3 regions of the Streptomyces sp. NPDC086835 genome follow, and region 1 is predicted to be linked to each of the others. Evidence: riboswitches for the same ligand, from Rfam matches in the RefSeq annotation. Region 1 holds a riboswitch; each other region holds the start of a gene.

Region 1 (10,367 bases):
AAAGAAGGCACAGAAGCAGGCAGACAGTCATGCGTCCGGGCAGTGCCCCGAGCGACCGGCAGGCGGGAATCGTGAGGATCTTCGGGAAGGTACGGCATCGGCCCTCCGCCTCTTGGCGGCAGGCCACGGACCGCGCGTTCACGCTGATCGGCGACGGCCGGTACGAGGACGCCGGCGCGCTGTTGACGCGGGCGGCGGATCTTGAACCCTGGCTCTCGGAGTCCTGGTTCAATCTGGCGCTGCTGCACAAGTTCCGGCACGACTGGGAGCAGGCCCGCGCCGCGGGGCTGCGGGCGGTCGCGTTGCTGGACAAGGAGACGGGCGCTCCGGACTGGTGGAACGTCGGCATCGCCGCCACCGCCCTCCAGGACTGGCCGCTGGCCCGCCGCGCCTGGCAGGCGTACGGCCTGAAGGTCCCCGGAGCGGCCGCGGCGAACGGCGAGCCCGTCGGCATGGACCTGGGCAGCGCCGCGGTGCGGCTCTCGCCGGAGGGCGAGGCCGAGGTGGTGTGGGGCCGCAGGCTCGACCCGGCCCGGATAGAGGTGCTCTCCATCCCGCTGCCGTCGTCCGGGCGGCGCTGGGGGGAGGTCGTGCTGCACGACGGCGTCCCGAACGGTGAGCGCACCACGACCGCGGGTCCGTCCTTCCCGGTCTTCGACGAGATCGAGCTCTGGGCGCCCTCTCCCGTCCCGACCTGGGTGGTCCTTCTGGAGGCGGCGACGGAGACCGACCGGGACGCCCTGGAGCGGCTGGCGGCGGACGCCGGATTCGCCGCGGAGGACTGGTCCTCGTCCGTGCGGCTGCTGTGCCGGGCCTGTTCCGAGGGAAGCATGCCGAGCGCGGAGGGCGAGGGGGAGCACCTCGATCCGCACGACCACAGCGAGCCGGGCCACCCCGGGCCGCTGGGGCACCGTACGGGCGGCGATCTCTGGTCGCCGGAGCGCGAGTGCGGCATAGCGGCGCCCGCCGGACTGGTACGGGGCCTGCTCGACGGCTGGGTCGCGGACAGCCCGGACTCCCGGGAGTGGCGGGATCTCGAGGAAGTCTGCTGACGACTGCCCGTAGGCTGTACGGACACGTGAGTGACCGGGCATCGGGCCATGGTCGGGTACTGAGAAGGGCGCAGAGGCTGACATGGCGTCGCAGCAGTCGCAGCAGGGGACGGACCAGCGGGTCGACGAGGAGGGCTTCCTCGTGGACACGGAGAACTGCGAGGAGCGTGAGCTGGCGTACCGCGAGCGCGGCACGTCGCGCCCGATCACGGTCGTCGGGAACCCCGTGCTCCACAAGGAGTGCAAGGACGTCACCGAGTTCGACGACAAGCTCGCCGCCCTCATCGACGACATGTTCGCCAGCCAGAAGACGGCTGAGGGCGTGGGGCTGGCCGCCAACCAGATCGGCGTCGACCTGAAGGTGTTCGTCTACGACTGCCCGGACGACGAGGGTGTGCGGCACACCGGTGTGGTCTGCAACCCGGTCCTGGAGGAACTGCCGCCGGAGGAGCGCGTCCTCGACGACTCCAACGAGGGCTGCCTCTCCGTGCCGACCGCGTACGCCTCGCTGGCCCGTCCCGACTACGCGGTGGTCCGCGGTCAGGACGCGCAGGGGAATCCGATCAAGGTGCGTGGCACCGGCTACTTCGCCCGCTGCCTGCAGCACGAGACCGATCACCTGTACGGGTACCTGTACATCGACCGACTCTCCAAGCGTGAGCGCAAGGACGCGCTGCGGCAGATGGCGGAGGGCACGCCGCGTTACGAGGTCGTCCCCAACGACTGATCCCGCGCACCACCCCGCCGGCCCCGCTCACCGCGAGCGGGGCCGTCGCTGTTCACGCAGGCGTCATTGGGCGGACAAATGACGCCTGCTCAGGCGTGGTTGACGCGCGTGGAACGGCCCGCCAGTCTCTGTGGTTGCACCGTCCCCACCCGGTATGGAGGCTCGATGTTCAGACGTACCGCACGACTGCTGCTCTCTGTTGTCATGCTCATGGTTGCCGGTCTGGGCGGGGTCGTCGCGACCGCCGGGAGCGCGCAGGCCGACGACTGCTACACCTGGTCGCGCACCCTGTCCCAGGGGGCTTCCGGTTCCGACGTCAGCCAGCTCCAGATCCGCATGTCCGGCTACCCGGGCTACGGCGCCGTGCTCGCCGTCGACGGCTCCTACGGGCCCGCCACCACCGCCGCCGTCAAGCGCTTCCAGTCCGCCTACGGCCTCGCCGCCGACGGCGTCGCAGGTCCCGCCACCTTCAGCAAGATCTACGCCCTCCAGGACAGCGACTGCACACCGGCCCACTTCAGCTACGCCGAACTCAACCGCTGCAACTCCGACTGGTCCGGTGGCGCGGTGAGCGCGGCGACCGCCAAGGCCAACGCGCTGCGGACGATGTGGAAGCTGGAGGCCCTGCGACACGCCCTGGGCGACCAGCCCATCAACGTGACCAGCGGATTCCGGTCGTACTCGTGCAACAGCGCGGTCGGCGGCGCATCCAGCAGCCGCCACCTCTACGGCGACGCGGCCGACCTGGGCGCCGGACCGCACTCGCTGTGCAAGCTGGCCCAGCAGGCCCGCAACCACGGCTTCAACGGGATCCTCGGCCCGGGCTATCCCGGCCACAACGACCACACTCACGTCGATCACCGCGGCAGCCGCTACTGGTCCGCACCCAGCTGCGGCATCTGAGGCACCAAAGCCCGAAGCGGCCCGTGCCTCCCCCCGTGAGAGACGCGGGCCGCTGCTTCTCGAGCGACGATCGGACGATCAGAAGTCGTCGTCGAACGCGACCGACCCCTCGACCGCTACCTGGTAGGCGGACGGGCGGCGCTCGAAGAAGTTCGTCAGCTCCTGGACCCCCTGCAACTCCATGAAGGAGAACGGGTTCTGCGAGCCGTACACCGGGGCGAAACCGAGGCGGGTGAGCCGCTGGTCGGCGACGCACTGGAGGTATTCGCGCATCGACTCGGTGTTCATGCCCGGCAGTCCCTCGCCGCACAGGTCACGGCCGAACTGGAGCTCCGCCTCGACCGCTTCCTTCAGCATGTCGGTGACCTGCTGCCGCAGTTCGTCGTCGAAGAGCTCCGGCTCCTCCTTGCGGACCGTGTCCACGACCTCGAAGGCGAAGTTCATGTGCATCGTCTCGTCCCTGAACACCCAGTTGGTGCCGGTGGCCAGACCGTGCAGCAGACCGCGGGAGCGGAACCAGTAGACGTACGCGAAGGCGCCGTAGAAGAACAGGCCCTCGATGCACGCCGCGAAGCAGATCAGGTTGAGCAGGAAGCGGCGGCGGTCCGCCCGGGACTCGAGACGGTCGATGCTCTCGACCGAGTCCATCCACTTGAAGCAGAACGATGCCTTCTCCCTGATGGACGGGATGTTCTCGACCGCCGCGAAGGCCGCCGCCCGGTCCTCGGGGTCGGGGAGATAGGTGTCGAGCAGCGTCAGATAGAACTGGACGTGCACGGCCTCCTCGAACAGCTGCCGCGACAGATACAGCCGCGCCTCGGGGGAGTTGATGTGCTTGTAGAGCGTCAGCACGAGGTTGTTCGCCACGATCGAGTCACCCGTCGCGAAGAACGCGACCAGCCGGCCGATCATGTGCTGCTCACCCGGGGAGAGCTTTGCGAGGTCGGCCACGTCCGAGTGCAGGTCGACCTCCTCCACGGTCCAGGTGTTCTTGATGGCGTCCCGGTAGCGCTCGTAGAAGTCCGGGTAGCGCATGGGCCGGAGAGTCAGCTCGAAGCCCGGGTCGAGAAGGTTCTTGGTGGTGGAGCTCATTACTGGCAGGCCTCGCAGGACTCGGGGTTTTCCAGGGAGCAGGCGACGGCATCCTCGGGCGTCACCTGTGCGGGGACCGGGACGGCCGCCGACGCGGCGCGCGCGATCCGGGTCGCCGGGCGCGAGCGCAGGTAGTACGTGGTCTTCAGGCCCTGCTTCCAGGCGTACGCGTACATCGAGCTGAGCTTGCCGATCGTCGGCGTCTCGAGGAACAGGTTCAGCGACTGGCTCTGGTCCAGGAACGGCGTACGGGCGGCCGCCATGTCGATCAGGCCGCGCTGCGGGATCTCCCAGGCGGTGCGGTACAGCGCACGGATCTCCTCCGGCACCCAGGTGAAGCCCTGCACCGAGCCGCTCGCCTCGCGCAGCGCCTCCCGCGTCTGCGCGTCCCAGACGCCCAGCCGCTTCAGGTCGTCCACCAGGTAGGAGTTCACCTGGAGGAACTCGCCGCTGAGCGTCTCGCGCTTGAACAGGTTGGAGACCTGCGGCTCGATGCACTCGTAGACACCGGCGATCGAGGCGATGGTCGCGGTCGGCGCGATGGCGAGGAGCAGCGAGTTGCGCATGCCGACATCGGCGATCCGGGCACGCAGCGCCTCCCAGCGCTCCGGCCAGTTCAGCGTCGTGTCGTAGTGGTCGGGATGCAGCACGCCGCGTGCCGTGCGGGTCCCTGCCCAGGCCGGCAGCGGACCGTTGCGCTCCGCGAGGTCGCACGAGGCCTCGTAGGCCGCCAGCATGATCCGCTCGGCGATCTTCGTGGAAAGGGCCCTGGCCTCCGCCGAGTCGAAGGGCAGCCGCAGCTTGAAGAAGACGTCCTGCAGACCCATCGCGCCCAGGCCGACCGGGCGCCACCTGGCATTGGACCGCCCGGCCTGCTCCGTCGGATAGAAGTTGATGTCGACGACGCGGTCGAGGAAGGTGACGGCCGTGCGGACGGTGGCGTCCAGCCGCTCCCAGTCGATGCCGTCGCCGCTGACGAACGCGCCGAGGTTCACGGAGCCGAGGTTGCACACGGCCGTCTCGCCGTCGTCCGTGACCTCGAGGATCTCCGTACACAGGTTGGAGGAGTGCACGACCCGGCCCGGCTCCGCGGTCTGGTTCGCGGTGCGGTTGGACGCGTCCTTGAAGGTCATCCAGCCGTTGCCGGTCTGGGCGAGGGTGCGCATCATCCGGCCGTAGAGGTCGCGCGCGGGAACGGACCTGCGGGCCAGTCCCGCGGCTTCCGCCCGGCGGTAGGCCGCGTCGAAGGCGTCGCCCCACAGGTCGACCAGCTCCGGGACGTCGACCGGGGAGAACAGCGACCACTCGGCGTCCGCCTCGACGCGGCGCATGAACTCGTCGGGGATCCAGTGCGCCAGGTTCAGGTTGTGCGTACGGCGGGCGTCCTCACCGGTGTTGTCGCGCAGCTCGAGGAACTCCTCGATGTCCGCGTGCCAGGTCTCCAGGTAGACGGCGGCGGCGCCCTTGCGGCGGCCGCCCTGGTTCACCGCGGCGACCGAGGCGTCGAGGGTCTTCAGGAACGGGACGATGCCGTTGGAGTGCCCGTTGGTGCCGCGGATCAGCGAACCGCGGGCGCGGATACGGGAGTACGAGAGCCCGATGCCGCCCGCGTGCTTGGAAAGGCGCGCGACCTGGTGGTAGCGGTCGTAGATCGAGTCGAGTTCGTCCAGCGGCGAGTCCAGCAGGTAGCAGGACGACATCTGGGGGTGGCGGGTGCCGGAGTTGAAGAGGGTGGGGGAGGAGGGGAGGTAGTCCAGCCGGCTCATCAGGCGGTACAGCGCCGCGACCTCCTCCAGGGCGCGCGGAGAGTCGTCCTCGGCGAGCCCGCAGGCGACGCGGAGCATGAAGTGCTGGGGTGTCTCGATGACCTGGCGGGTGATCGGGTGACGCAGCAGGTAGCGGCTGTAGAGGGTGCGCAGGCCGAAGTAGCCGAAGCGGTCGTCCGCTTCGAGGTCGATCAGCGCGTCGAGCCGCGCGGCGTGCAGGGCCACGAAGGCCGCCGTGCGGTCGGCGATCAGTTGCTCGCGGTGGCCGGTGGCGACCGAGGCGGTGAACGAGGTAGCGCCCTGCCCGGCCGCCTCTTCGGCGATCGTGCGGGTCAGCAGACGTGCGGCGAGCCGGGAGTAGGCGGGGTCGTCCGAGATGAGGCCCGCGGCCGCTTCGGCGGCGAGGGAGTGCAGCTCTGCCCTGTCGGACCCGGCGTTGCGGCCGCGCAGCGCGGCGGCGGCGACCTTGCCCGGGTCGGTGTCGGGCAGGTCCGCCGTCAGGTCCGTCAAGGTCCGCAGCAGCGCGGTCCCGGGGCCGTCGTTCTCCGTCGCTGAGACCGGATCGGCTGGCGCGATGGTCATGTGATGCTCTCCCTCGCTCGGCTCTGGGCCGGCGGAGGGGGCGGGCCGTGGCACGCGTGACTGGGCAGCACGGCGCACGGCGTCCACCGGCCCAACCGCGAGGCCCGGACGTCTGGGCATCCGGATCGGTCGAACCGGATGCGCCGTCGACAGGTCCTCGGACTCGAACGGGTACGGCAAAGCGCACCGGATCACACCGTTGCGGGACAGTTCCGGATTCGCACCGGATTCCCCTGTGGCGACAGCGAGATGAGCATACATGTGGGGGCGGGCTGCTGCGCCTGCCCCTACATCTTGTGTCGGGGGGTCTCGTGGAGCTCCAGCGCGTACGTCAGCAGCGAAACGAGGCCCGGGACCGGTTCCCAGTCCCGTTCCGGTGTACGCACGAACCCCAGCCGGTCGTAGATGCGGTGCGCCGCGTACATCGTGGGCTGTGTCGACAGCACCAGCCGTACGCACCCCGGGGTGGCCCTCGCCCGTTCCACGCAGGCGCGCACCAGGGCTTCGCCGGTGCCGCGGCCGCGTGCCCGGGCGTCCACGGCGAGCATCCGGAACTCGGCCTCGCCGGGTCCCGCGATGTCGGCGAACGGCCCGCCGGCCGGGACGAACGCCACACCGCCGAGCAGCGCGCCCTGCGCGTCGACGGCGACGTACACCTCCGCCTGCGCGTCGCGGCCCGCGACGTCGCGGAGCACCTCGATGTACGGGTCCTCCTGGCCGAGGGCCAGCAGCCCGCCGTCGAGATAGGCGCGGGCGGTCAACTCGCCGAGTGCCGTGTGCTCCTCGGGTTCTATTCTCCTGATTCCGATGTCCATGCCCGGCAGTGTGCATCAGCGCACGGCGAAGGGCCGCCGCATTTCCCGGGCGGGGAGGTGCCCCGGACGGGAGACGCGACGGCCCTTGGACGCCCGACCGGTCAGTGACCGCCGGGAGCGCCCGCCGTGGCCGGCGGCAGCTCCACCTTGACGCCCGGGTCGCCCGCGTCCGCCGTGTAGTCGGACGGGCTGGTCTCGTCGATGCCGTCGGGGGCCTTGGCCGCCCGCAGGACGAAGGTGAGAACCACGGTGACCACGACGTTCAGCACGAACGCGGTGAGACCGATGTAGCCGATCTCGCCGATGCCCGGGATCTCCGCCGACGAGCCGCCGAAGTGCTTCTGGGTCGGGCTGGCCACACCGTACGCGGCGGCGGTGCCGTAGATCATGCCGACGGCCCAGCCGCCGATGAGCGCCCACCGGTGGAACCAGCGGGTGAACAGACCGCCCACCAGCGCCGGGAAGGTCTGGAGGATCCAGATGCCGCCCAGCAGCTGGAAGTTGATCGCGACCGTCTTGTCCATGGTGAGGACGAAGGCGAGCGCGCCGACCTTCACCAGCAGCGAGACCAGCTTGGAGACCTTGGTCTCCTGCGCCGGCGTCGCGTCGGGCTTGAGGAAGTCCTTGTAGATGTTCCGGGTGAACAGGTTCGCCGCGGCGATCGACATGATGGCCGCCGGGACGAGCGCGCCGATGCCGATGGCGGCGAAGGCGACGCCCGCGAACCAGTCGGGGAACATGTTCTCGAACAGCTGCGGGATCGCCAGCTGGCCGTTCTTGACGTTCACTCCGGCCGCGATCGCCATGAAGCCGAGCAGCGCCAGCAGGCCCAGCATCAGCGAGTACAGCGGCAGGATGGTGGTGTTGCGGCGGATCACCTCACGGCTGCGCGAGGAGAGCGTGGCCGTGATCGAGTGCGGATACATGAAGAGCGCGAGCGCCGAACCGAGCGCCAGCGTGGCGTAGCCCCACTGGCCCAGCTCGCCGGGCACCAGAGCGCCGTTGGGCTTGTCGGTGGCCGGGTTGATCTGCGCGAACTTCTCGCCGGCGCTGGCGAAGATCTCGTCGAAGCCGCCGAGTTTGATCGGGATGTAGATGATCGCCACCGCGATGACGATGTAGATCAGCGTGTCCTTGACGAAGGCGATGAGCGCCGGGGCGCGCAGTCCGGAGGAGTACGTGTAGGCCGCGAGGACACCGAAGGCGATCAGCAACGGCAGGTCCTTGACGAACCAGTGCGTGGTCTCGCCGCCGCCCACGCCCATGACGTCCAGCACGGCCTGGATGCCGACCAGTTGGAGCGCGATGTACGGCATGGTGGCGAGGATGCCGGTGACGGCGACCGCCAGCGACAGGCCCCTGGACCCGAAGCGTCCGCGGACGAAGTCCGAGGTGGTGACGTATCCGTGCTTGTGCGACACCGACCACAGCCGCGGCAGGAAGGTGAAGATCAGCGGGTAGACGAGGATCGTGTACGGCACGGCGAAGAAGCCGGCCGCTCCGGCCGCGTAGATGGCCGCCGGGACGGCGACGAAGGTGTACGCGGTGTAGAGGTCGCCGCCGAGCAGGAACCAGGTCACCCAGGTGCCGAACGACCGGCCGCCGAGGCCCCATTCGTCGAGGCTGTTCTCGTTCTCGGCCTTGCGCCAGCGCGAGGCCAGGAAGCCCATGACCGTCACGGCCAGGAAGAAGAAGATGAAGACGGCGAGTGCGACGCCGTTCACGCCGTCCTTCATCGGGACGCACCCCCCTTGCGGGCGCGCTGGTCCCGCTGCCACAGCTTGTAGGCGATCATCGTCAGGGCCGTGGAGATCAGGACCCAGAGCATCTGGTACCAGTAGAAGAACGGCATGCCTATGAACGTGGGTTCGAGCTTCGCGTACGAACCGACCCAGAGCATCGCCACGAACGGGGCGACGAGGCAGAGGGCGATGATCACACGCACCGGTGTGACGACCGGCGCTTTCGCTTCGGGCGCTTCAGGCGCCTTCGGCGCCTCGGGCACTGCTGACATGCGGCTCCGTCCCCTTGCTGGTCACCTGTGTAATGGGCAGGAAATCTAGGCGAGCCGTTCGCGCCGAGTCACCCCCGGTCCGCATATCGGTACGGCAACGACTTTCGGCCGGTGGGGGCAAAACGTGACATGGCACCGCAACAGGTTGCGGTGCCATGCGGCCGGAAGAGGGAACCGGGGTCAGCCGTTGGGGCGCTGGAGCCTCGCGACGAACTTGTAGCGGTCGCCGCGGTAGACGGAGCGGACCCACTCCACCGGCTCTCCCTGGGCGTCCAGCGAGTGGCGGGAGAGCATCAGCATCGGCAGGCCGACGTCCGTGCCGAGCAGGCCGGCTTCGCGCGGGGTGGCCAGCGAGGTCTCGATGGTCTCCTCCGCCTCCGCGAGATGGACGTCGTAGACCTCCGCCAGCGCGGTGTAGAGCGAGGTGTACTTGACCAGGCTGCGGCGCAGCGCCGGGAAGCGCTTGGCGGACAGGTGCGTGGTCTCGATGGCCATCGGCTCGCCGCTCGCCAGTCGCAGCCGCTCGATGCGCAGGACCCGGCCGCCGGCGGCGATGTCCAGCAGTCCGGCCAGGGTGTCGTCGGCTGTGACGTATCCGATGTCCAGCAGCTGAGACGTGGGCTCCAGTCCCTGCGCGCGCATGTCCTCGGTGTACGAGGTGAGCTGGAGCGCCTGGGAGACCTTGGGCTTGGCGACGAACGTGCCCTTGCCCTGGATGCGTTCGAGCCGGCCCTCGACGACCAGCTCCTGGAGCGCCTGGCGGACGGTGGTGCGGGAGGTGTCGAACTCGGCGGCCAGCGTCCGTTCCGGCGGTACCGGAGTGCCCGGCGGCAGGGTCTCCGTCATGTCGAGCAAGTGGCGCTTGAGCCGGTAGTACTTGGGCACGCGCGCGGTGCGGGTCTGTGCCCCGCCCTCGGCTTCTGTGCCGCCCCCGTCCATGGTCATGGCCCGCCTTCCCGACTGCTGTGCTCCTGCCGTCACCGGCTCCTCCGTCTGCTGCGGCTCACATGGTGGCACGGACCGGTAACGGGTCGTCGCCCTCCCTCAGGTGTCGGTCCGATAACGGACACGACAGCCCTTCTTATACACCCTTGACACCCCTAAAGGTCTAGGCCAAGCTCCCGGGTACTGGTCTAAACCATTAAAGATCAGGTCCCAGCCCCACGGCAGAATCTGGCGCGCGTCCGTCAAGTGCTGCGCGACTCCCGGGTGGTGGGGGGGTAACTCTTGCATCCCTTTGAGGAGGGTGGCGTGAAGCGCAAGCTCGTAGCAGCGGTGGGTGCGGTGGCCATGATGGCCTCGGTCGCGGCCTGTGGTTCCGACGGCGGCAGTGAATCGGCGAAGAGCCCGAAGGACCGCAAGGAGACGTTGACCGTCTGGCTGATGGTCGACGCCCAGTCGACCTGGCCCGAGCTG
Region 2 (10,367 bases), on a different contig from region 1:
TTCCCCGACCGGACCGGTGCGCAGGCCGTCCGGTGAGAGCACGGCCGCGTCGTCGGCCCAGCGCAGCGCCAGGTCGACGTCGTGCGTCGCCATCACGACCGTCGTCCCGGAGGCCCGCAGCCGGCCGAGGACCTCGAGCAGCCGCTCCTGGCCGTGCGGGTCGAGTCCGGCGGTCGGTTCGTCCAGGATGAGCACCCTCGGCCGCATCGCCACGGCGCCCGCGATCGCGGCCCGTTTGCGCTGGCCGTACGAGAGGAGATGTGTAGGCCGGTCGCGCAGCGCCACGATGTCCATCGCGGCCAGCGCCTCGTCCACCCGGGCCCGTACCGCGTCCTCGGAGAGCCCGAGGTTCATCGGACCGAACGACACGTCCTGCTCGACCGACGCCGCGAAGAGCTGGTCGTCCGGGTCCTGCACGACCAGCTGCACCGTCGTACGGAGCCGGGTCAGACCGGCCCGGTCGTAGGTCACCGGCTCACCGTGCAGGCGCAGCCGGCCGGTCGCGGGCCGCAGCCCGCCGCTCAGGAGCCGCAGCAGGGTCGTCTTGCCGCTGCCGTTGCGCCCCAGCAGTGCGGTGGAACGGCCCTCCGCGAGGCCGAGACCGATGCCGCTGAGCACGGCGGGCCCGTCCTCGTACGCGTAACCCGCGTCGACGAGCTCCACGACGGCGGGGCCGGGGGAGTGGTTCATGGCAGAGACCTTTCGAGCACGAGAGTGAGGGCGACGATCCCGGACAGCAGCGCGGCGACCATGGCGAGGAACGGTCGCGACACCGTCGCCGGCGGCACCAGCACCCGCAGCGTGCCGTCGTATCCGCGGCCGGCGAGCCCGTCCTGCAGCCGGCCGGCCCGGTCGAAGGCGCGCACGAAAGCGGTCGCGCCGAGGCCGGCCAGCGACCGCCAGGCGGCCGCCCTGCTCGCATGGCCGAGACGGGCGGCCTGCGCCTGGCGGATGTTGGCGACGGCGTCCAGCAGCAGAAAGCTGATCCGGTACATCACGAGCGCCACGTCGACCACGGCCGGCGGCACTCCCGCGCGTACCAGCCGGGGCAGCACGTCCGACACGGGTGTCGTGAAGGCGAACAGCAGCACGCCGAGCGACGCGGCGGAGGTGCGCAGCAGCAGCCGCGCGGCGTCCCCGGGCCCGTCGGGTGCGAAGGCCACCAAGCCGTCCGGACCTCCCACCGAGAACAGCAACGGTACGGCTCCGGTGACACAGAACCCGAGCGGGATGCGGAACGCCCGCCACAGTTGGCGCGGTGCCACGCCGGCCGGGCCGAGCAGGATCGCGACCGTCGCGGCGGCGACGAGGACGGCGCCCGGCCAGGGCGGCAGACAGACGGCGGTGACGGTCAGACCGAGGCCGAGGACGGCCTTTTCGCAGGGGTGGCGGCGGCGCCAGCGACTGCTGTGCGCCGCCGCGTCGATCGGCAGCATCGGCGCTAGGGCGCCGTCGTGGTGGCGTCGGTGCCCTCGCTCCGCGAGCCGGTGACCGAGGGGTCGGGTGCCGGGTCGTCCGGTTCCCTGTCACCGGCCCGCTCGGCCGCCGCCCGCTCCTCGCCCTGCCGGCGGCCCTTGCGCAGCCCGAAGTAGTACGCCAGGACGCCGGCGCCGAGCGCCGCCTGGAGGGAGAACAGCGCCGACTCGATCTCGCCGGACGGCGGCTCGTACAACGGGGTGAACCACGGCTCGTAGTCCGGCTCGAGTTCCGTGATCGCCGCCTCCGCCTCGCCGTCGGCGCCGGTGAACGGCTCCTCCTTGTGGTCCCCGAGCCCCAGGACGAGCGGCAGTACGGCCAGCGCCGCGACGACGAGCAGCAGCAGGGTGTTGATCCTCGCGTTACGGCTCATCGGGCCGACGCCTCCTTCTTCGCAGCCGTGCCCAGCACACCGAGCCTGGTCAGTTCGCCCTTGCTGGACCGGCTGAGCAGCCGCATCACCAGCACGGTGAGCAGCCCCTCGCTGACCGCCAGCGGAAGCTGCGTGACGGCGAAGATGCCGCCGAACTTCGCCAGCGAGCCCGGGATGCCGCTGCCCGGGTCGGGGAAGGCCAGCGCCAACTGCACGCTGGTGACGCAGTACGTGGACAGGTCGGCGACGAAGGCGCCGAAGAACACGCTCACCATCAGCGGCACGTCGAAGCGGCGCAGCAGCCGGTACACCCCGTATCCCGCCCACGGTCCGACGACCGCCATGGAGAAGACGTTCGCGCCCAGCGTGGTGAGCCCGCCGTGGGCCAGCAACAGTGCCTGGAACAGCAGGGTGATGGTGCCGAGCACCGCCATGATCGGCGGTCTGAACAGAATGGCCCCGAGGCCCGTGCCGGTCGGGTGCGAGCAGCTGCCCGTCACCGACGGGATCTTCAGCGCCGACAGGACGAACGTGAACGCCCCGGACGCGCCGAGCAGCAACGTCGATTCCGGATTGGACCTGACCTCGCGGTCCAGGGCCCGTACGCCGTGGACGACGAACGGGGCCGACGCGACGCCCCAGGCGACCGCGTGCAGCGGGGGCAGATACCCCTCGGCTATATGCATGATGTGGGAGACCCTCTCCAGCACCTCGTGGATGGACAACGCACCCTGGCCGGTCTCCTGGCTGACGGGTCATGCCGCCCGGACTCCGCCTTCCCGGGCACCGCGCGTTCACGCGGTGTCCCAGTGGCTCCCCGTGAGGGGGTGGAGCCGGACTTCCCGATCACAGTGGCGAGGGCCGCACCGGTACCGCACCGGTTTCCCGAACACCAAGGCCCCGTGACAGTAATGCGCCGACCAGCGACATCACAAGCCGCGCACGGGCGCACCGGCGGGCGGCCGGGTGAGCCGTTCGCCACACCCGCCGCCGCACCGCCCGTCCGTCACTGCTTGCGGTAGCCGTACGCCTCCGACGCCGCGGCCTCCACCGCGTCCAGGTCGGCACCGGCGGAGGCCGTCACCACGGCCGCGACAGCGCCCTCCACGAACGGCGCGTCCACCAGGCGGGTACCGGCCGGAAGTTCGTCGCCCTCGGCCAGCAGCGCCTTGACCGTCAGGACGGCGCTGCCCAGGTCGACGAGGACGGCGACGCCCGCGCCGCCGTCGACCTGCTCCGCCGCGGCCGTGATCAGTTCGGAGCTGGTGCCGAGGCCCCCGTCGGGCGTGCCGCCCGCCGCGGCCACCGGGGCCGTACCGCCGCCGGCGAGCCCCTTGGCCAGTTCGGCGACCGCGGTGGCGACGTCCCCGCTGTGCGAGACCAGCACGATGCCCACCTGCTTGCCGCCGCTCATCCGGCCGCCCTCTCCGCCGCGTCCGCCGTCTCGGCGAGCGCCGCCAGCAGCAATGCCGACGATGTGGCGCCCGGGTCCTGGTGGCCGATGCTCCGTTCACCGAGATAGCTCGCCCTGCCCTTGCGCGCCTGCAACGGCACCGTGGCCGTCGCCCCACTCTCCGCAGCCTCACGGGCCGCCGCGAACGTCCGGGTGGAGTCGCCGAGCGCCGCCACCGCCGGCTCGAGGGCGTCCAGCATCGTCTTGTCACCGGCCTTCGCCCCGCCGAGCTGGGCCACAGCGGCGACGCCTGCCTGCAGCGCTTCGGCCAACTGCCCCGGTGTCACCTCGGCGTCGTCTCCCAGCGCCTTGCCGGTGCGCCGCAGAAGCGTCCCGTACAGCGGGCCCGACGCCCCGCCGACCGTCGACACCAGCTGCCGTCCGGCCAGCATGAGCACGGCGCCCGGCGTCGCCGGGGCCTCCTTCTCCAGGACCTCCACGACGGCTGTGAACCCCCGCCTGAGGTTGCTGCCGTGGTCCGCGTCGCCGATCGCCGAGTCCAGCTCGGTCAGTCGGTCCGCCTCCCGGTCCACCGAGGCGGCGACCGCGGCCAGCCAACGGCGGAAGAATTCGGCGTCGAGCACAAGAACTCCCTGGGATCAGTCGGTTCGAACGGTGATCTCGATGCTTCAGGCTCTCAACGTCCCCAGCGCAGCGCCGGCGTCTGCACCGGCGCGTCCCACAGCCTGAGCAGTTCCTCGTCCACCTGACAGAGCGTCACGGAGGCGCCGGCCATGTCCAGAGAGGTCACATAGTTGCCGACGAGCGTACGGGCCACCGGCACGTCCCGCTCCGACAGCACACGCTGGACCTCGGCGTTGAACCCGTACAGTTCCAGCAGCGGCGTCGCGCCCATCCCGTTGACCAGCGCGATCACCGGGCCGGTGGGACGCAGGTCCTCCAGCACGGCGTCGACGGCGAAGTCGGCGATCTCCCGCGACGTCATCATCGGGCGGCGCTCCCGCCCCGGTTCTCCGTGGATGCCGATGCCCAACTCCAGCTCGCCGGAAGGGAGATCGAAGGTAGGGCTGCCCTTCGACGGCGTGCTGCACGCGCTGAGCGCCACGCCGAAGCTGCGGGAGGAGTCGTTCACCTGCCGGCCGATCGCCTCGACCCGCTCCAGTGGTGCCCGCTCCTCCGCGGCGGCCCCGGCGATCTTCTCCACGAACAGGGTCGCTCCGGTGCCGCGCCGCCCGGCGGTGTACAGGCTGTCGGTCACCGCGACGTCGTCGTTGACGAGGACCTTTCCCAGCCGCACCCCCTCGTCCTCGGCGAGCTCGGCCGCCATGTCGAAGTTCAGCACGTCACCGGTGTAGTTCTTCACGATGAACAGCACGCCCTCGCCGCTGTCGACGGCGGCGGCGGCCCGCACCATCTGATCGGGCACCGGGCTGGTGAACACCTCCCCGGGGCAGGCGCCGTCGAGCATCCCGTGCCCGACGAACCCGCCGTGCAGCGGCTCGTGCCCCGAGCCGCCGCCGGAAACGAGCGCCACCTTCCCCGCGACGGGCGCGTCACGGCGCACGATCACCCGGTTGTCCACGTCCACGGCCAGGTCGGGGTGGGCCGCCGCCATCCCGCGGAGGGCGTCCGCGACCACGGTCTCGGGAACGTTGATCAGCATCCTCATGGGTATCTCCTGGGAAGCTCGGCAGGGTGTGGCTTCCGGCCTACGTTCTCGCTGGTCCGCGAAGGAGCGCAAGATTGCTGCCGGGCGGCTCCCGTCCGGCAGGTGACCGACGGCCGCACGTCGCTGCCCGGCACCGAGTCGCGGCCACGTAACCATCGTCGCAGGCAGGGGGGCGTTGCCCTTCCTTCCGTGGGCCTGCGTGTGCAGCAGTTCGGATCGTGGCCGCGGCGGCCAGGAGGGCCATCCGAGCCACGCTTCCCCGGTTGAGCCGAATGCAGCCGCACCGTTGCGCCCCGGAATTCCCCGTTGTCTATGTTGAGCGCGTCACGATGGGGAGTGCAAAGAACCCGAGGAGCGGCATGGGCCGGACGGAGTACGACTACATCATCGTCGGCGGGGGCTCGGCCGGCTGCGCACTGGCGAACCGGCTCAGTGCTGATCCGGGAAACAAGGTCCTGGTCCTGGAGGCGGGCCGGCCCGACTGGATCTGGGACATCTTCACGCACATGCCCGCCGCGCTGACGATGGTCATCGGCAACCGTTTCTACGACTGGTGCTACGTCTCCGAACCGGAACCGTTCATGGACGGAAGGCGCGTCACCCAGGGCCGCGGGAAGCTGCTCGGCGGGTCGAGTTCCATCAATGGGATGATTTTCCAGCGTGGAAATCCGATGGACCTGGAGCGCTGGGCGTCCGACCCGGGCATGGAAACGTGGGACTACGCGCATTGCCTTCCGTATTTCAAACGGATGGAGCACTGCGTGGCCGGTGCCGACGACTGGCGGGGCCAGGGCGGCCCGCTGTGGCTGGAACGCGGTCCTGCGGCCAACCCGCTGTTCTCCGCGTTCCTCGAGGCCGCGCAGCAGGCCGGCCACCCGCTGACCTCCGACGTCAACGGCTACCGACAGGAAGGTTTCGCCCGCTTCGACCGCAACATCCGGCGCGGACGGCGCTGGTCCGCCGCGCGCGCCTACCTCCACCCGGTCAAGAAGCGGCCGAACCTCACGGTGCAGTGCTTCTCGCAGGTGGACCGGGTGCTGTTCAAGGGCAAGCGCGCGGTGGGTGTGGACTTCCGCCGGTTCGGCCGGGAACGCAGGCGGGCCTTCGGCGGCGAGGTGATCCTCTGCGGAGGCGCCATCAACACGCCGCAGCTGCTGCAACTGTCCGGAATCGGCAATCCCGACGAACTGCGGCCGCTGGGCGTCGACATGGTGCACGAGCTGCGCGGTGTCGGCGAGAACCTCCAGGACCACCTCGAGGTCTATGTGCAGCACGCCTGCAAGCTGCCGATCTCGTACAACCCGTCACTCAAATGGTCCCGACGGCCCGCGATCGGTCTCCAATGGCTGCTTTTCCGCACCGGACCGGCCGCCACCAACCATTTCGAGGCAGGCGGGTTCGTACGCGGCAACGACGTGGTGCGCTATCCCAATCTGATGTTCCACTTCCTGCCCATCGCGGTGCGATACGACGGCACACCGGTAGGCGCGGAGCACGGTTACCAGGTGCACATCGGGCCCATGTATTCGGATGTGCGCGGTTCGGTGAAGATCAAGTCCCGGGACCCGAGGGTGCATCCGGCGCTGCGGTTCAATTATCTGTCCACACCCAACGACCGGAAGGAGTGGGTGGAGGCGATCCATGTCGCGCGCGAAATCCTGTCCCAGCCTGCTTTCGCCCTGTACGACGGAGGCGAATTGTCGCCCGGTCCCGGGGTCGAGACGGACGAGGAGATCCTGGAGTGGGTCGCCCGCGACGCCGAGACCGCGTATCACCCGTCCTGCACCGCCCGCATGGGTGTCGACGAGATGTCGGTGCTGGACCCCACCTCCATGCGGGTGCACGGGGTCGAGGGGCTGCGCGTGGTCGACGCGTCCGCGATGCCGTACCTCACCAACGGAAACATCTACGCGCCGGTGATGATGCTCGCGGAGAAGTCGGCCGACCTCATCCTCGGCAACACCCCGCTGCCCCCGGCCACGGTCGACTTCTACCGGCACAGCGCCCAGGAGAGCTGACACCGTGTCGTTCGACGCGCCGGCTCCTTCGGTCAGCAGGGCTCGCGCCAGGTGTCCAGTTCCGGCTTCTTGAGCATCGACGACAGCCGCAGCCCCCGGGCCACCGGGCAGAACCCGGCCGTGGGCTCCGCGTACTCCACATGGAAGACCGCCTTGCCCGCCGCGATGAACGGTTCGAGCAGTGCGCATTCGTCGTACTGTGCGCACTCCTCGTTGACCGCGAAGTCGAAGTCGTCCAGCAGGTGCGGAATCTGCGCCAGGTCGTTCTTGAGACCCACGGCCAGTCCGCGCTCGTGCGCGATGTCCGCGATCATGCGGTTGTACCGGAGCTGGTCGTGCGCCGTGAGCGGGAAGCCGGTGTCGTTGCCGTAGCCCTCGACCAGGTCCGGTTCCACCGCGTCGAAGCCCTTGTCCCGGCACATGTCGAACCGGCGTTCCATGACGGGCCGCAGGGCCGACACCTGGCGGATGTCCAGCCAGCGCTCGCCGTGCCAGCCGTTGGGCCTGCCCAGCACCGAGCGGGGGAAGTCGTGCCGGTCGGGGCGGAAGTCCTCCCAGGCCCCGACGTTGACGTAGCAGATCACCTTGCGGCCGTCCCGGTGCAGGCGGGCGACGTCCGAGGCGGTGTTCTCGAAGCCGTCGATGTCGTAGACGGGCACGTCGACCGACGGGTCGACCTTGCCGTCGAGCTGCCACTGCCAGGCCAGTCCGGGGCGCGGCTGCCACACGGGGCCGGCGCGGGTGCCGGCAGCACGATCGTGGCCGCCGGAGCATGCTGCCAGGGCCGCCACGGCGACCAGGGCGACGACCTTCGGTGGGAGTCGCCTCATCGGTCCGTCGCGGTCAGCGCCGGGGTCAGCCCGGACCAGGGGTTGGGCGGTTCTCCCGTCACGGGACCGCACACGGCCGCGCCCCGCTCGCGTGCGGTGCGCACGGCGAGCGGCACGAGCAGTTCGGGCACCCCGTAGACGAGGTGGCACAGCCGCTCGGGCGGTTGTCGCGCGGTCCACGAGGGGCGGTTGAACGCCGACACGTACGTGGACCAGTGGCCCTCGAAGGTGACGGTCAGGTCGGCGAGCCGCGCGTAGCCGGGAGCGGGATGCACCCCCGGGTTGAGCACGACGGTCGAGGCGCCGAGGCGGCGGACGGACCGCACCAGCCGGCGGCAGGCCGGCAGCCCGTGCGGCCCGGCGGTCACCTGGTCCAGGAAGCAGCCGTCGATGGCGTACCACTCCTGGTGCCTGCGCAGGTCGGCCGTGATCTGCGCCGGGTCGCGGGCGCCGTAGTCCGTGTCGACGTAGCCGAGCAGCCGGGCCCCCGCCGTGCGCAGTGCGTCGGCCGCGGCGGCGAACGCCGGATCCGGAGCGTGACCGGGCCCGCTGGCGGGGTTGAGCACGACGGCCCAGGTGCGGGCGGCCCGGGTGATGAGCCGGTGCCACGCGGCCGGGTCCTCGGCCGGATGGACGTACAGCGGGATCAGCAGGCTCACCGCGCCGAAGCCCCTTCCTCGCTGCGGGACCGGGCCGCCCACAGCGCCGCAAGTGACGCGTCGAGGGGATACGACGGCCGCCAGCCGAGAGCGTCGCGGGCGGCGGTGATGTCCGAGCACTGCCACGACACCCGCGGGGACCGTGCGGAGCCGCTCGCGCCCTCCTCGACGATCCGCCCCCGGAAGCCGGCCACGCCGGCCAGCGTCCGCACCAACTCACGCACCTGGACCGCCTCGCCGCCGCCGATGTTGAGGACCGGCGGCAGCGGCCCCGGCGTGGTGGCCGCGAGCTCCGCCGCCCGGGCCACGTCGCGGACGTCGACGAAGTCGCGGTGGGCGGACAGGTCACCGAGGCTCAAGGTCGCGTCCGGAGCGCACCCGGCGTCCGTGAGCAGGGCCGTGACCCGGCCGGGCAGCCCGGTGGGCGGCGCTCCAGGGCCCACCGGGTTCCCCACCCGCAGCACCACCGCGTCCAGCCCCGACGCGGCGACCGCCACGGTGCCCGCCAGCTTCGTCGCACCGTACGGGCCGGACGGGCGGGTCGCCGCCGACTCCGCCGCCGGCCTGCCGGGCGTGCCGGGGCCGTACTCCGAGGCCGAGCCCAGATGCACCAGGCGGGCCGCGGGGGCCGCCTGGTGCAGCGCCGCGCACAGCACGGCGGGGCCGCGGGCGTTCACCTCCGCGAGGGTGACGGCGTCGGTGCCGGTCGCGCCCGCGCAGTTGACGACGGCGTCGGGCGCGGCCGACGCCAGCGCCTGCGCCAGCTGCCGCGGGTGGTCGGACGCGAGGTCGACGGTGACGTCGGCGGCGGCCGAGCGGCCGCCGGCGAGCACCTGGGTGCCCGGCAGGGCACGCAGCCGCTCGGCGACGTGGCCGCCCAGGTAACCGGTGGCGCCGAGGACGAGGATGCGCATGTGTGCTCAGGCTCCCTTGAGCAGAAGCGACTTGCGGCTGGTGAACTCCGCGTTGGCACGGTCGTAGTCGTCGGGGCGGCCGATGTCCAGCCAGTAGCCGTCGAACTCGTAGGCGTGCGGCGGCCGCCCGGCGGCGAGCAGGTCCAGCACCAGCTCGTCGAAGCCCAGAGGCAGGCCCGGCGTGTAGCCGTCGAGCGTGGCCCGCGAGACGCCGTAGACCCCCATGGACACCCGGTAGTCGATGCTCGGCTTCTCCGTGAACGCGACGACCCGGCTCGCGTCCGTGGTCAGCACCCCGAAGTCGATGTGCACCTTGCGGGCGTAGGTGGCGATGGTCAGGGGCGCGCCGGACGTCTCGTGCCGGCGCAGCACGTCGGCGTAGCCGAGGTCGGTGAGCACGTCGCCGTTCATGACCAGGAAGTTCTCCGGCAGACGGTCGCGGAGGGTGAGCAGCGGGCCCATGGTGCCCAGCGGGCTCTCCTCGGTGGCGTAGTCGATGTCCATGCCCCACTGCGAACCGTCGCCGACGTAGGCGCGGATGATCTCGCCGAGATGGCCGATGGCGATGGTGCAGTGGGTGAAGCCGTCCGTGGACAGCTGGCGCAGCACGATCTCCAGGATGGTGTGCTGGTCGCCGATGGGGACGAGCGGCTTGGGCAGCGCGGTGGTGTACGGCCGCAGCCGGACACCCTTTCCTCCGGCCAGGATCACTACGTGCATGGGAGTACCTCCTGCGAGTGGGAGCCGGTCGGGTCAGATGTTGTAGATGCCGGTCTTGTAGCGGGCCAGATTGGCCGGATCGCCGAACCACTCCACGGTCCGCGCGATCCCTTCCTCCAGCGTGTGGCGGGGCTGCCAGCCGGTCGCCGCCGTCAGCCGGGTCGCGTCGGCGACGAGCCGCATCACCTCGGAGCCCGCGGGCCGCAGGCGCTCGGGGTCCTCGCGCACGTCGAGCGGGGCGTCCATGACCTTGCCGATCAGCGCGACCAGGTCGCCGACGGAGATCTCCCCGCC
Region 3 (10,367 bases), on a different contig from region 1:
CGGCCGCCAGGCCGTAGAGGGAGATTGAGGACACCGCGCGACGCGCGGTACCGGGTCCGGGCGGAGCACGGTTCGGGAAGGGGCGCCCGAGGCCGGCGGGCCGTACGGGCGGGAAATGCCACCGCGGCTACGTCGGGCGCTGGCCGTAGTCGTGGAGTTGGTGGGAGACCTCCGCGAGCTGCGCCTCGGAGAGCAGCGTCGGCGTGCGGCCGGGGACGGACGAGGCCGTCAGCCAGAGGCGGCACATCCACTCGAGCTGTGCCGTGCGGTCGTACGCCTCGGACAGGGTGGCGCCGTACGTGACCGTCCCGTGGTTCTGGAGGAGGCAGGCCGTGCGGTCGCGCAGTGCGTGGAGCATGTTCCGGGCCAGCTCCTCCGTGCCGTACAGGGCGTAGCCCGCCACGCGGACCGGGCCGCCGAGGGCCGCGGTCATGTAGTGGACGGGCGGCAGCTCGGGGACGAGCGTGGAGACCGCTGTGGCGTGCACGGCGTGCGTGTGCACGACGGCGGCCGCGCCGGTGTGGCGGTGGACCGCGAGATGCAGCGGAAGCTCGCTGGTGGGCCGCAGGTCGCCGAGGACCTGTCTGCCGTCGAGGTCGACGGCGACGGTGTCCCGCGGGGTGAGCCGGTCGTAGGGGACTCCGCTCGGAGTGACGAGGATCAGCTCGCCCACCCGTACGGAGACGTTGCCGGAAGTGCCCACCACGAGACCTTCGGCCGCCGTTCTGCGGGCGGTGTCCACGAGCTCCCGCCATGCGCGTTCGACCGCGCTGTGCCGCGCCTCATCAGTCATGCCCGTGATCCTTCCAGGCGGGGCCGGCCGGGCACGGGGACACAGAGGGTGTTCGAGTGGCTGCGGGGAGCGCCGCGCGAGTTCGAAAACGGACAACCGGAATCGGCCGGCACCACTTGGGGACACCGCAGCGCCTGACCCAGTTCACCTTCCGTTCATCCAGGTTGCTTACGGTCCTCGCGTCAATGACGTCAAACGATTGCCTGGGTAAATGGAACACATCACACTGCTGCTCGCGATTGTGATCGTGACAGCTCTCGTGTTCGATTTCACGAACGGTTTCCACGACACCGCCAACGCGATGGCGACGACCATCTCGACCGGCGCCCTGAAGCCCAAAACCGCGGTGGCCATGTCCGCCGTTCTGAACCTCGTCGGTGCTTTTCTCTCCGTGGAGGTCGCCAAGACGATCTCCAGTGGACTGGTCGACGAATCAGGCATCACACCTGAAGTCATCTTCGCGGCGCTCGTCGGCGCCATCCTGTGGAATCTGCTCACCTGGCTGGTGGGCCTGCCGTCCAGCTCGTCGCACGCCCTCATGGGTGGTCTGATCGGCGCCACGGTCGCCTCGGTCGGCTTCGGCGGCGTCAACGGCGGCGTCGTCGTCACCAAGGTCCTGATCCCGGCCGTCGCCGCGCCTCTCGTCGCCGGCCTCGCCGCGATGCTGGCGGCCCGGCTGACGTACAAGATCGGCAAGAACACGGACCCGAAGGCCACGGCGAAGGGCTACCGCGCCGGGCAGATCGCCTCCGCGGGCCTGGTCTCCCTGGCCCACGGCACCAACGACGCCCAGAAGACGATGGGCATCATCACGCTGGCCCTCGTGGCCGGCAATGTGGTCGCCCCCGGTTCCAACCCTCCGATGTGGGTCATCGTCTCGGCCGGTGTGGCGATCGCGCTCGGCACCTACCTCGGCGGCTGGCGCATCATCCGTACCATGGGCAAGGGCCTCACCGACCTCCAGCCGCAGCAGGGCTTCGCCGCCCAGACCAGCGCGGCCAGCGTGATCCTCGCCTCCTCCAACCTCGGCTTCTCGCTGTCGACGACGCACTCCTGCTCCGGTGCCGTCATGGGCGCCGGTCTCGGCCGCAAGGGCGGTGTGGTCCGCTGGTCCACCGCCACCCGGATGTTCGTGGCCTGGGGTCTGACCCTGCCGGCCGCCGGTCTCGTCGCGGCGGGCTCCGAGTACGTCACCAAGCAGGGTGACTGGGGTGTCGCGGCCGTCGCCGTCTTCCTCGTCGCCTCCTGCATCGCGATCTGGTTCATCTCGCGCCGTCAGGTCGTCGACCACACCAACGTCAACGACGTGGAGGAGGAGCCCGCGGGCGTCGTCACGACCGCCATCGCGGCCGTCTCCCCGCCGCCCGCCGGTGACCTCAAGGCCACCATCCCGGCCCCGGCCGAGCCCGAGACCGAGTTGCCCCGCCCGGCCACGGTGTAAGGAAGAAACAGAATGAAGATCGACTGGACTGCTCTCGGCTCCGTTTTCGGCGTGAGCCTCGTCGCCACCGTCGCGCTGGTGGGACTCTTCACCCTGGGCGTCGTGGGCCTCACCAAGCAGGAGGCGGCCACCCAGGCCGGAGGCTCCGGGGCACTGGCCCGGACCGGCGCGTACGCCTGCTTCGCACTCTGCGCGGCGGCAGTGTCCTACGGGATCTACCTGATCGTCGTCTGACGACCGCACAGCGCTTCGGCGGCCGGGCCGTGAGCACCCTCGGGTGTTCGCGGCCCGGCCTTCGTGTGTCCCCGTGTGTGGGGCTCGGCACACTGCCCCGCCGCAGGTCAATGGCGAGTTGACGGGCGTTCGCGCGCGTGGTGGACTGCCGGGGCCAACAACGGCGGCAGAAGAGGAAGTCCGGTGCGAATCCGGCGCGGTCCCGCCACTGTCACCCGGGATGAACGGTCCCGGGGAGCCAGGAACTCTCACCGCCGGTCACGTCGAACCAGGGCGCGGACCCTGAGTGAGGACTTTTCGCATGCCCGGCTGCGGTACAGCCCTGTCCGTCGGACACCACCCCTGGGGTCGCTGATCCCATGACTGCCGACCGAGCCTTCGTGTACGGCGCCGCCGCCGGCCTCGCCGGTGACCTGCTCCTCGGCGATCCCCGCCGCGGGCATCCGGTCGCCGCGTTCGGACGGGCCGCGAGCGCCCTCGAGCGTGTCCTGTGGCGCGACCACCGCGGCCGGGGCGCCCTGCACACCGCTGTGTGCGCCGGTGGCGCCGTCGCAGCGGCCGTGCTGGCCTCCCGGGCCGTACGCCGCTCCCCCGCCGCGTCCGTCGCCCTGACCGCCGCAGCCACCTGGGCGGTCGTCGGCGGTACGACCCTGGGGCGGGAGGCCACGGCCATCGGCGACGCGCTGGCCGCCGGGGACGTCGAGGCGGCCCGCGAGCGGCTGCCCCACCTCTGCGGACGCGACCCGCAGGCCCTGGACGAGCAGCAGATCGCCCGCGCCGTCGTCGAGTCCGTCGCGGAGAACACGTCCGACGCGGTCGTGGGCGCCCTGGTGTGGGGAGCGCTGGCAGGCGTGCCCGGGCTGGTCGGCTTCCGGGCGGTGAACACTTTGGACGCGATGGTCGGCCACAAGTCGCCCCGCTACCTGCGGTACGGCTGGGCGTCGGCCCGCCTGGACGATGTCGCCGGGTGGCCCGGCGCCCGGCTGACCGCGGCCCTGGCGGCCGTCTGCGGCCCGGACCGGCGCGGAGCCGTACGGGCCTGGCGCGCGGACGCGGCCAAGCATCCGAGCCCCAACGCGGGCCCTGTGGAGGCGTCTTTCGCGGGCGCCCTGGGCGTGCGGCTGGGCGGTTCCCTCTCGTACGGCGGGCGGGTCGAGCACCGGCCGGTGCTCAACGGGGCCGGGCGGGCGGTGGAGTTCGGTGACATCGGACGGGCGGTGCGGCTGTCGCGCCGGGTCGGCCTGCTGACCCTCGCCGTCTGCGCGGCGGGGCGGGTGCTGCGGCAGGGCCGCGGCGGAAGGAGGCCGGCATGACCGGTGGGGGGCTGCTCGTCGCCGGGACCACCTCGGACGCGGGCAAGAGTGTCGTGACCGCCGGGATCTGCCGGTGGCTGGTGCGCCAGGGCGTGAAGGTCGCGCCGTTCAAGGGGCAGAACATGTCCCTGAATTCGTTCGTGACGCGCGAGGGCGCGGAGATCGGGCGGGCGCAGGCCATGCAGGCGCAGGCCGCGCGTGTGGAGCCGACCGCGCTGATGAACCCCGTACTCCTCAAGCCCGGCAGCGACCGTTCCAGCCAGGTGGTGCTGATGGGCCGGCCGGTCGGCGAGCTGAGTGCCAAGGGGTACCACGGGGGCCGGCAGCGGGAGCTGTTCGAGCCGGTGATGGCGTGCCTGGAGGAGTTGCGGGGCACGTATGACGCCGTGATCTGCGAGGGGGCGGGCAGTCCGGCCGAGATCAATCTGCGCCGCACGGACATCGTGAACATGGGCATCGCGCGGGCCGCCCGGCTGCCGGTGCTCGTGGTCGGGGACATCGACAGGGGCGGGGTCTTCGCCCAGTTCTTCGGTACGACGGCGCTGCTGAGCCCCGAGGACCAGGCTCTTGTGGCGGGCTATCTGGTCAACAAGTTCCGCGGGGACGTGTCGCTGCTGGAGCCGGGACTCGAGATGCTGCTCGGGCTGACCGGGCGGCGGACGTTCGGGGTGCTGCCGTACGCGCACGGGCTCGGTATCGACGAGGAGGACGGCCTGCGGGTGTCCCTGCGCGGCGCCGTGCGGGAGTCGGTGGTGGCGCCGCCCGTCGGTGAGGACGTGCTGCGCGTCGCGGTGTGCGCCGTCCCCTTGATGTCGAACTTCACGGACGTGGACGCGCTGGCGGCGGAGCCGGGCGTCGTTGTCCGGTTCGTGGACCGCGCGGAGGAGCTGGTGGACGCCGACCTGGTCGTGGTCCCTGGTACGCGCGGCACGGTGAAGGCACTGGCGTGGCTGCGCGAGCGCGGTCTCGCGGACGCCTTGGTCCGGCGCGCGGCCGAGGGCAGGCCGGTGCTGGGCATCTGCGGCGGCTTCCAGGCGCTGGGCGAACACATCGAGGACGACGTCGAGTCGAGGGCCGGCGCGGTCGACGGGCTCGGGCTCCTGCCGGTACGGGTGCGGTTCGCGCCGGAGAAGACCCTCGCACGGCCCGTCGGCGAGGCTCTCGGCGCACCCGTCGAGGGCTACGAGATCCATCACGGCGTCGCAGAGGTCCTCGGCGGCGACGCCTTCCTGGACGGCTGCCGGGTGGGCGCCGTGTGGGGCACACACTGGCACGGGTCGCTGGAGAGCGACGGCTTCCGGCGGGCGTTCCTGCGGGAGGTCGCCGCACAGGCGGGCCGCCGTTTCGTGCCCGCGCCGGACACGTGCTTCGGCGCGCTGCGGGAGGAGCAGCTGGACCGGCTGGGGGATCTGATCGAAGAACACGCGGACACCGGGGCGTTGATGCGGCTGATCGAGGAAGGGACGCCGGCGGGACTTCCGTTCGTCCCTCCGGGCGCGCCGTGAGAGCGGTCGCCGGGCAATCGGCCCGCCGTCGGATCCGGCAGGGCACAGGCGAGCCGCTCCGCGGCTCCAGCGAAGGAGTGATCAGGCGATGAGCACCCCCTATCCGTTCACCGCGGTCGTCGGGATGGACGATCTGCGGCTGGCCCTGCTGCTCAACGCGGTCAGTCCGGCGGTCGGCGGCGTGCTCGTGCGCGGCGAGAAGGGGACCGCCAAGTCGACCGCCGTGCGGGCGCTCGCGTCCCTCATGCCGGACGTCGACGTGGTCGCCGGGTGCCGGTTCTCCTGCGCCCCCGACGCCCCGGACCCGGCGTGTCCGGACGGCCCGCACGAGGCGGGGCCGGGAGTGGCACGGCCGACGCGCATGGTGGAACTGCCCGTCGGCGCCTCCGAGGACCGGCTCGTCGGGGCGCTCGACATCGAGCGGGCGCTCGCCGAGGGCGTGAAGGCGTTCGAGCCCGGCCTGCTCGCGGACGCGCACCGGGGGCTGCTGTACGTCGACGAGGTCAATCTGCTGCACGACCACCTCGTCGACCTGTTGCTGGACGCCGCCGCCATGGGCGCTTCGTACGTCGAGCGTGAAGGCGTCTCCGTACGGCACGCCTCCCGCTTCCTGCTCGTCGGGACCATGAACCCCGAGGAGGGCGAACTGCGGCCGCAGTTGCTGGACCGCTTCGGCCTCACCGTGGAGGTCGCGGCCTCCCGCGACCCCGACCTGCGGGTGGAGGTCGTACGGCGCAGGCTCGCGTACGACGACGACCCTGCCGGCTTCGCGGCGCGCTGGGCCGGTGAGGAGGAGGCGCTGCGTGAGCGGATCGTGGCGGCGCGGGAGCTGCTGCCGCGCGTGGTGCTCGGTGATGTGGCGCTGCGTCAGATCGCGGCGACCTGCGCGGCGTTCGAGGTGGACGGCATGCGTGCGGACATCGTGATGGCCCGTACGGCGACCGCGCTGGCCGCGTGGGCGGGCCGGGACGAGGTCACGGAGGAGGACGTCCGGCAGGCCGCGCTGCTGGCGCTGCCGCACCGCAGGCGCCGCAACCCCTTCGACGCGCCCGGCCTGGACGAGAGCAAACTGGACGAGACGCTGGACGAGTTCGGCGGGCACGACGAGCCGGACGGGGACCCGGACCCGACCGACCCGGACCCCGGTCCCGGTCCGGAAGGCGGGCCCGACGGCGGAGGCGGCGGCGGGGTGCCGCCGCAGGACGGCGGACCGGACAGGGGTGAGGCGGCCGCCTCCGCGCCGGAGACCGGTCAGGCACCGGTACCGGCGCAGGGCGCCGGCGCCGGCGCCGAGCATCAGCCCGCACGGGCCACGGAGCCCTTCCGTACCAAGATGCTCAGCGTGCCCGGCCTGGGTGAGGGCGCGGCGGGGCGCAGGTCCCGGGCGCGTACCGAACACGGCCGTACCACCGGCGCACGACGGCCCCAGGGCGCGCTCACCAAGCTGCACCTGTCGGCCACCGTGCAGGCCGCCGCTCCGCACCAGCGCGCCCGCGGGCGCAGCGGCCCCGGGCTGGTGGTCCGCCGGGACGACATGCGGCAGGCGACCCGCGAGGGGCGTGAGGGGAACCTCGTGCTGTTCGTGGTCGACGCGTCCGGTTCGATGGCGGCCAGGAAGCGGATGGGCGCGGTCAAGGGCGCGGTGCTGTCCCTGCTGCTCGACGCGTACCAGCGGCGCGACAAGGTGGGGCTGATCACCTTCCGCGGCAAGGGCGCGGAGCTGGCGCTGCCGCCCACGTCCTCGGTGGACGCGGCGGCGGCGCGGCTGGAGTCGCTGCCGACAGGCGGCCGTACGCCGCTGGCGCAGGGACTGCTCAAGGCGCAGGACGTGCTGCGTATCGAGCGGCTGCGTGATCCGTCGCGCCGTCCGCTGATGGTGGTCGTCACCGACGGACGGGCCACGGCCGCGGGCTCCGGGGACGCGTTCGCGCCGGCCCTGCGCGCCGCACGGCTGCACGCCGCGGAAAGAACCGCGGCCGTCGTCGTGGACTGTGAGGCCGGGCCGGTGCGGCTCGGCCTGGCCGGCACACTCGCGCGGGAGCTGGGCGGCAGCGCCGTCACTCTCGACGAACTGCGGGCCGAATCGATCGCCGGACTCGTCAAGGACGTCCGGGACGTATCCGCCACAAGGAGGGCCGCGTAATGCCGCAGGGACAGCCGTCCGTCGTACCGGACGACGGACTCACCACCCGCCAGCGCCGCAACCGTCCGCTGGTGTTCGTGCACACGGGCATCGGCAAGGGCAAGTCGACGGCCGCCTTCGGGCTGGCGCTGCGGGCCTGGAACCAGGGCTGGCCGGTCGGGGTGTTCCAGTTCGTCAAGTCGGCGAAGTGGAAGGTCGGCGAGGAGAACGCGCTCAAGGTGCTGGGCGCCAGCGGCGAGGGCGGCACGGTCGCCTGGCACAAGATGGGCGAGGGCTGGTCGTGGATCCAGCGCGCCCCCGCGGAGGGCGAGCAGTCCAACGAGGACAAGGCCCGTGAAGGCTGGGAGCAGGTCAAGCGGGACCTCGCCGCCGAGACGCACAAGCTGTACGTGCTCGACGAGTTCGCGTACCCGCTGCACTGGGGCTGGATCGACACCGACGAGGTGATCGAGGTGCTGCGCGGGCGGCCCGGCACCCAGCATGTGGTGATCACCGGCCGCAACGCGCCGCAGAAGCTGATCGACTTCGCCGATCTGGTCACGGACATGTCGAAGGTCAAGCACCCGATGGACGCGGGTCAGAAGGGCCAGCGGGGCATCGAGTGGTAGCACGTCTCGTCATCGCCGCGCCGTCCTCCGGCGCGGGCAAGACAACGGTCGCGACTGGCCTGATGGCCGCGTTCACGGCGGCCGGTCTCACGGTCTCCCCGCACAAGGTGGGCCCGGACTACATCGACCCCGGCTACCACGCGCTGGCCACCGGGCGGCCGGGCCGCAACCTCGACGCGTACCTGTGCGGTACGGAGCTGGTCGCCCCGCTGTTCCGGCACGGTGCCGAGGGCTGCGAACTAGCCGTCGTCGAGGGCGTGATGGGGCTGTACGACGGAGCAGCCGACCAGGGCGAGCTGGCCTCGACCGCGCAGGTGGCGAAGCTGCTGCGCGCGCCTGTGGTGCTGGTGGTGGACGCCTCGTCGCAGTCCCGGTCGGTGGCGGCGCTGGTGCACGGGTTCGCGTCGTGGGACCCGGAGGTACGGATCGGCGGGGTGATCCTCAACAAGGTCGCCACCGACCGGCACGAGCACCTGCTGCGGGAGGCGCTCGGCGGATCGGGCGTGCCGGTGCTCGGTGTGCTGCGGCGGGCGGCTGAAGTGGCGACGCCGTCGCGTCACCTGGGGCTTGTGCCCGTCGCCGAGCGTCAGGCGGAGGCGGTGGACGCGGTGGCGTCGATGGCCGAGCAGGTGCGGGCGGGGTGCGACCTCGACGGGCTGCTGGCGCTGGCGCGCAGCGCCCCTCCGTTGCACGCGCAGGCGTGGGAGCCCGCGTTCGACGCGGGACCGCACGCCGGGGGTACGGTCGAGTCCTCCGGCGCGGGCACCGGGGCCGTGCGGCCGGTCGTGGCGGTCGCCGGTGGCGCCGCGTTCACGTTCTCGTACGCCGAGCACGTGGAACTGCTGCGGGCCGCCGGGGCCGAGGTCGTGGCCTTCGACCCGCTCCGGGACGAACAACTCCCCGAAGGGACCCGCGGCGTCGTCATCGGCGGCGGCTTCCCCGAGGTGTACGCGCCCGAGCTGTCCGCGAACGAGCAGCTGCGCAAGGCGGTCGCCGAACTGGCGCGCTCGGGCGCGCCGGTCGCGGCCGAGTGCGCGGGGCTGCTCTACCTGGCCCGGTCCCTGGACGGCAGGCCCATGTGCGGCGTGCTGGACGCCGACGCGCGCATGTCGGGTCGGCTGACCCTCGGCTACCGGGAGGCCGTCGCGGTGAGCGACAGCCCGCTCGCGGCGGCGGGAACGCGGCTGCGGGGCCACGAGTTCCACCGCACGGTGCTGGAGCCGGGCGCGGGGCCGGTGCCCGCGTGGGGCATGGTGCGGCCGGAGCGCCGGGTCGAGGGCTTCGTGCAGCAGGGCGTGCACGCCAGCTACTTGCACACGCACTGGGCGTCGCGGCCGGAGGTGGCCGCCCGGTTCGTGGCGGCGTGCGGCACATGAGCGGGGGAAGATCCAGGGAGGCGACGGCCTCATTCGGCGATGCCGACGACCAGCCAGATGAAGCCCACTCCCCCGACGGTGCACACCAGGGTGGAGCGGGCCGGGTGTTCGTGGTGGGCCTCGGGCAGGATCTCGGCGGCGGCCAGGTACAGCAGCGCACCGCCGAAGAAGCCGAGGTAGCTGCCGAGAAGATCCTCAGGAAGAGTGAACAGCACGGTCGACGCCGCGCCGACGACGGGGGCGGCCGCGTCGGCGAAGAGCATCATGTTCGCCTTGCGGCGGGTATTCCCGTACAGGCTGGTGATCGTGTACGTGTTGAACCCGTCGGCGAAGTCGTGGGTGACGACGGCGAGCGCCACGGCGGCGCCCATCCCGCCGCCGACCTGGAACGCGACGCCGAGCGCGATGCCGTCCATCAGGCTGTGGGCGACCATCGCCGCGGCCGCCGTCAGGCCCACCTGCGGCACGCGGTGGTCCGCCCCGTGCGCCGCCTGCCGTACGGCCAGCAGCCGTTCGACCATGTGCGCCGTGAGGAAGCCGCCGACGAAGAGCAGCAGGGCCCGCGGCACGCCCAGCACCGGTCCGCCCGCGGCCTCCAGCGCCTCCGGCAGCAGCTCGAGGCCGACGACGCCGAGCATCAGCCCGCCGGCCAGGCCCAGCACGAGGTGACGGCGGTCGGTGACCCGACCGGCCGTCCAGCCTCCGAAGAGCGTCATCAGGAACGCGCCGAGCGCGACGATCACCGCCATGCGCCCTTGCTAGCCGATCCCGGCACCCTCCCGCACATCGCTGTGCGTCCGGTTCACCCGGTTGACAGGGCGCCGGCCACGGCCGGGAGAGCCGCTGACCGGCCGTCGGCCGCCGACCGGGGAGCCGCCTCGTGAGCGATGCCGTGGCCGGGTCCCCGGGCGGCACCACGACCGGTCCGCCGACCGGGACGACAGGCTCCCGGAC

What was found. Region 1 has a riboswitch for cobalamin ahead of ACIPJI_RS09600 (ribonucleoside-diphosphate reductase subunit alpha). Riboswitches for the same ligand answer to the same signal wherever they lie in the genome.
Region 2: linked by a shared signal. The riboswitch ahead of ACIPJI_RS12590 (energy-coupling factor ABC transporter permease) and the one ahead of ACIPJI_RS09600 (ribonucleoside-diphosphate reductase subunit alpha) in region 1 are both predicted to bind cobalamin.
Region 3: linked by a shared signal. The riboswitch ahead of ACIPJI_RS34190 (cobalamin biosynthesis protein) and the one ahead of ACIPJI_RS09600 (ribonucleoside-diphosphate reductase subunit alpha) in region 1 are both predicted to bind cobalamin.

Annotation. Positions count from the first base shown of each region.
Region 1 is NZ_JBIVAU010000002.1:755,806-766,172, forward strand. It holds gene ACIPJI_RS09580 (hypothetical protein) at 72-1,052, shown strand; gene def (peptide deformylase) at 1,135-1,779, shown strand; gene ACIPJI_RS09590 (D-Ala-D-Ala carboxypeptidase family metallohydrolase) at 1,945-2,682, shown strand; gene ACIPJI_RS09595 (ribonucleotide-diphosphate reductase subunit beta) at 2,761-3,774, opposite strand; gene ACIPJI_RS09600 (ribonucleoside-diphosphate reductase subunit alpha) at 3,774-6,122, opposite strand; cobalamin riboswitch at 6,253-6,386, opposite strand; gene ACIPJI_RS09605 (GNAT family N-acetyltransferase) at 6,410-6,937, opposite strand; gene mctP (monocarboxylate uptake permease MctP) at 7,039-8,673, opposite strand; gene ACIPJI_RS09615 (DUF3311 domain-containing protein) at 8,670-8,951, opposite strand; gene ACIPJI_RS09620 (GntR family transcriptional regulator) at 9,132-9,896, opposite strand; gene ACIPJI_RS09625 (sugar ABC transporter substrate-binding protein) at 10,203-10,367, shown strand, end outside.
Region 2 is NZ_JBIVAU010000003.1:227,229-237,595, forward strand. It holds gene ACIPJI_RS12575 (ATP-binding cassette domain-containing protein) at 1-690, opposite strand, end outside; gene cbiQ (cobalt ECF transporter T component CbiQ) at 687-1,436, opposite strand; gene ACIPJI_RS12585 (energy-coupling factor ABC transporter substrate-binding protein) at 1,442-1,849, opposite strand; gene ACIPJI_RS12590 (energy-coupling factor ABC transporter permease) at 1,846-2,535, opposite strand; cobalamin riboswitch at 2,565-2,761, opposite strand; gene ACIPJI_RS12595 (PTS-dependent dihydroxyacetone kinase phosphotransferase subunit DhaM) at 2,856-3,263, opposite strand; gene dhaL (dihydroxyacetone kinase subunit DhaL) at 3,260-3,886, opposite strand; gene dhaK (dihydroxyacetone kinase subunit DhaK) at 3,940-4,932, opposite strand; gene betA (choline dehydrogenase) at 5,292-6,950, shown strand; gene ACIPJI_RS12615 (endo alpha-1,4 polygalactosaminidase) at 6,983-7,780, opposite strand; gene ACIPJI_RS12620 (spherulation-specific family 4 protein) at 7,777-8,439, opposite strand; gene ACIPJI_RS12625 (NAD-dependent epimerase/dehydratase family protein) at 8,436-9,353, opposite strand; gene ACIPJI_RS12630 (sugar phosphate nucleotidyltransferase) at 9,360-10,073, opposite strand; gene ACIPJI_RS12635 (GDP-mannose 4,6-dehydratase) at 10,107-10,367, opposite strand, start outside.
Region 3 is NZ_JBIVAU010000016.1:54,450-64,816, forward strand. It holds gene ACIPJI_RS34175 (class II aldolase/adducin family protein) at 128-793, opposite strand; gene ACIPJI_RS34180 (inorganic phosphate transporter) at 1,005-2,234, shown strand; gene ACIPJI_RS34185 (hypothetical protein) at 2,247-2,468, shown strand; cobalamin riboswitch at 2,601-2,738, shown strand; gene ACIPJI_RS34190 (cobalamin biosynthesis protein) at 2,828-3,781, shown strand; gene ACIPJI_RS34195 (cobyric acid synthase) at 3,778-5,286, shown strand; gene ACIPJI_RS34200 (putative cobaltochelatase) at 5,375-7,429, shown strand; gene cobO (cob(I)yrinic acid a,c-diamide adenosyltransferase) at 7,429-8,037, shown strand; gene ACIPJI_RS34210 (cobyrinate a,c-diamide synthase) at 8,031-9,413, shown strand; gene ACIPJI_RS34215 (ZIP family metal transporter) at 9,443-10,162, opposite strand; gene ACIPJI_RS34220 (cobalamin biosynthesis protein) at 10,294-10,367, shown strand, end outside.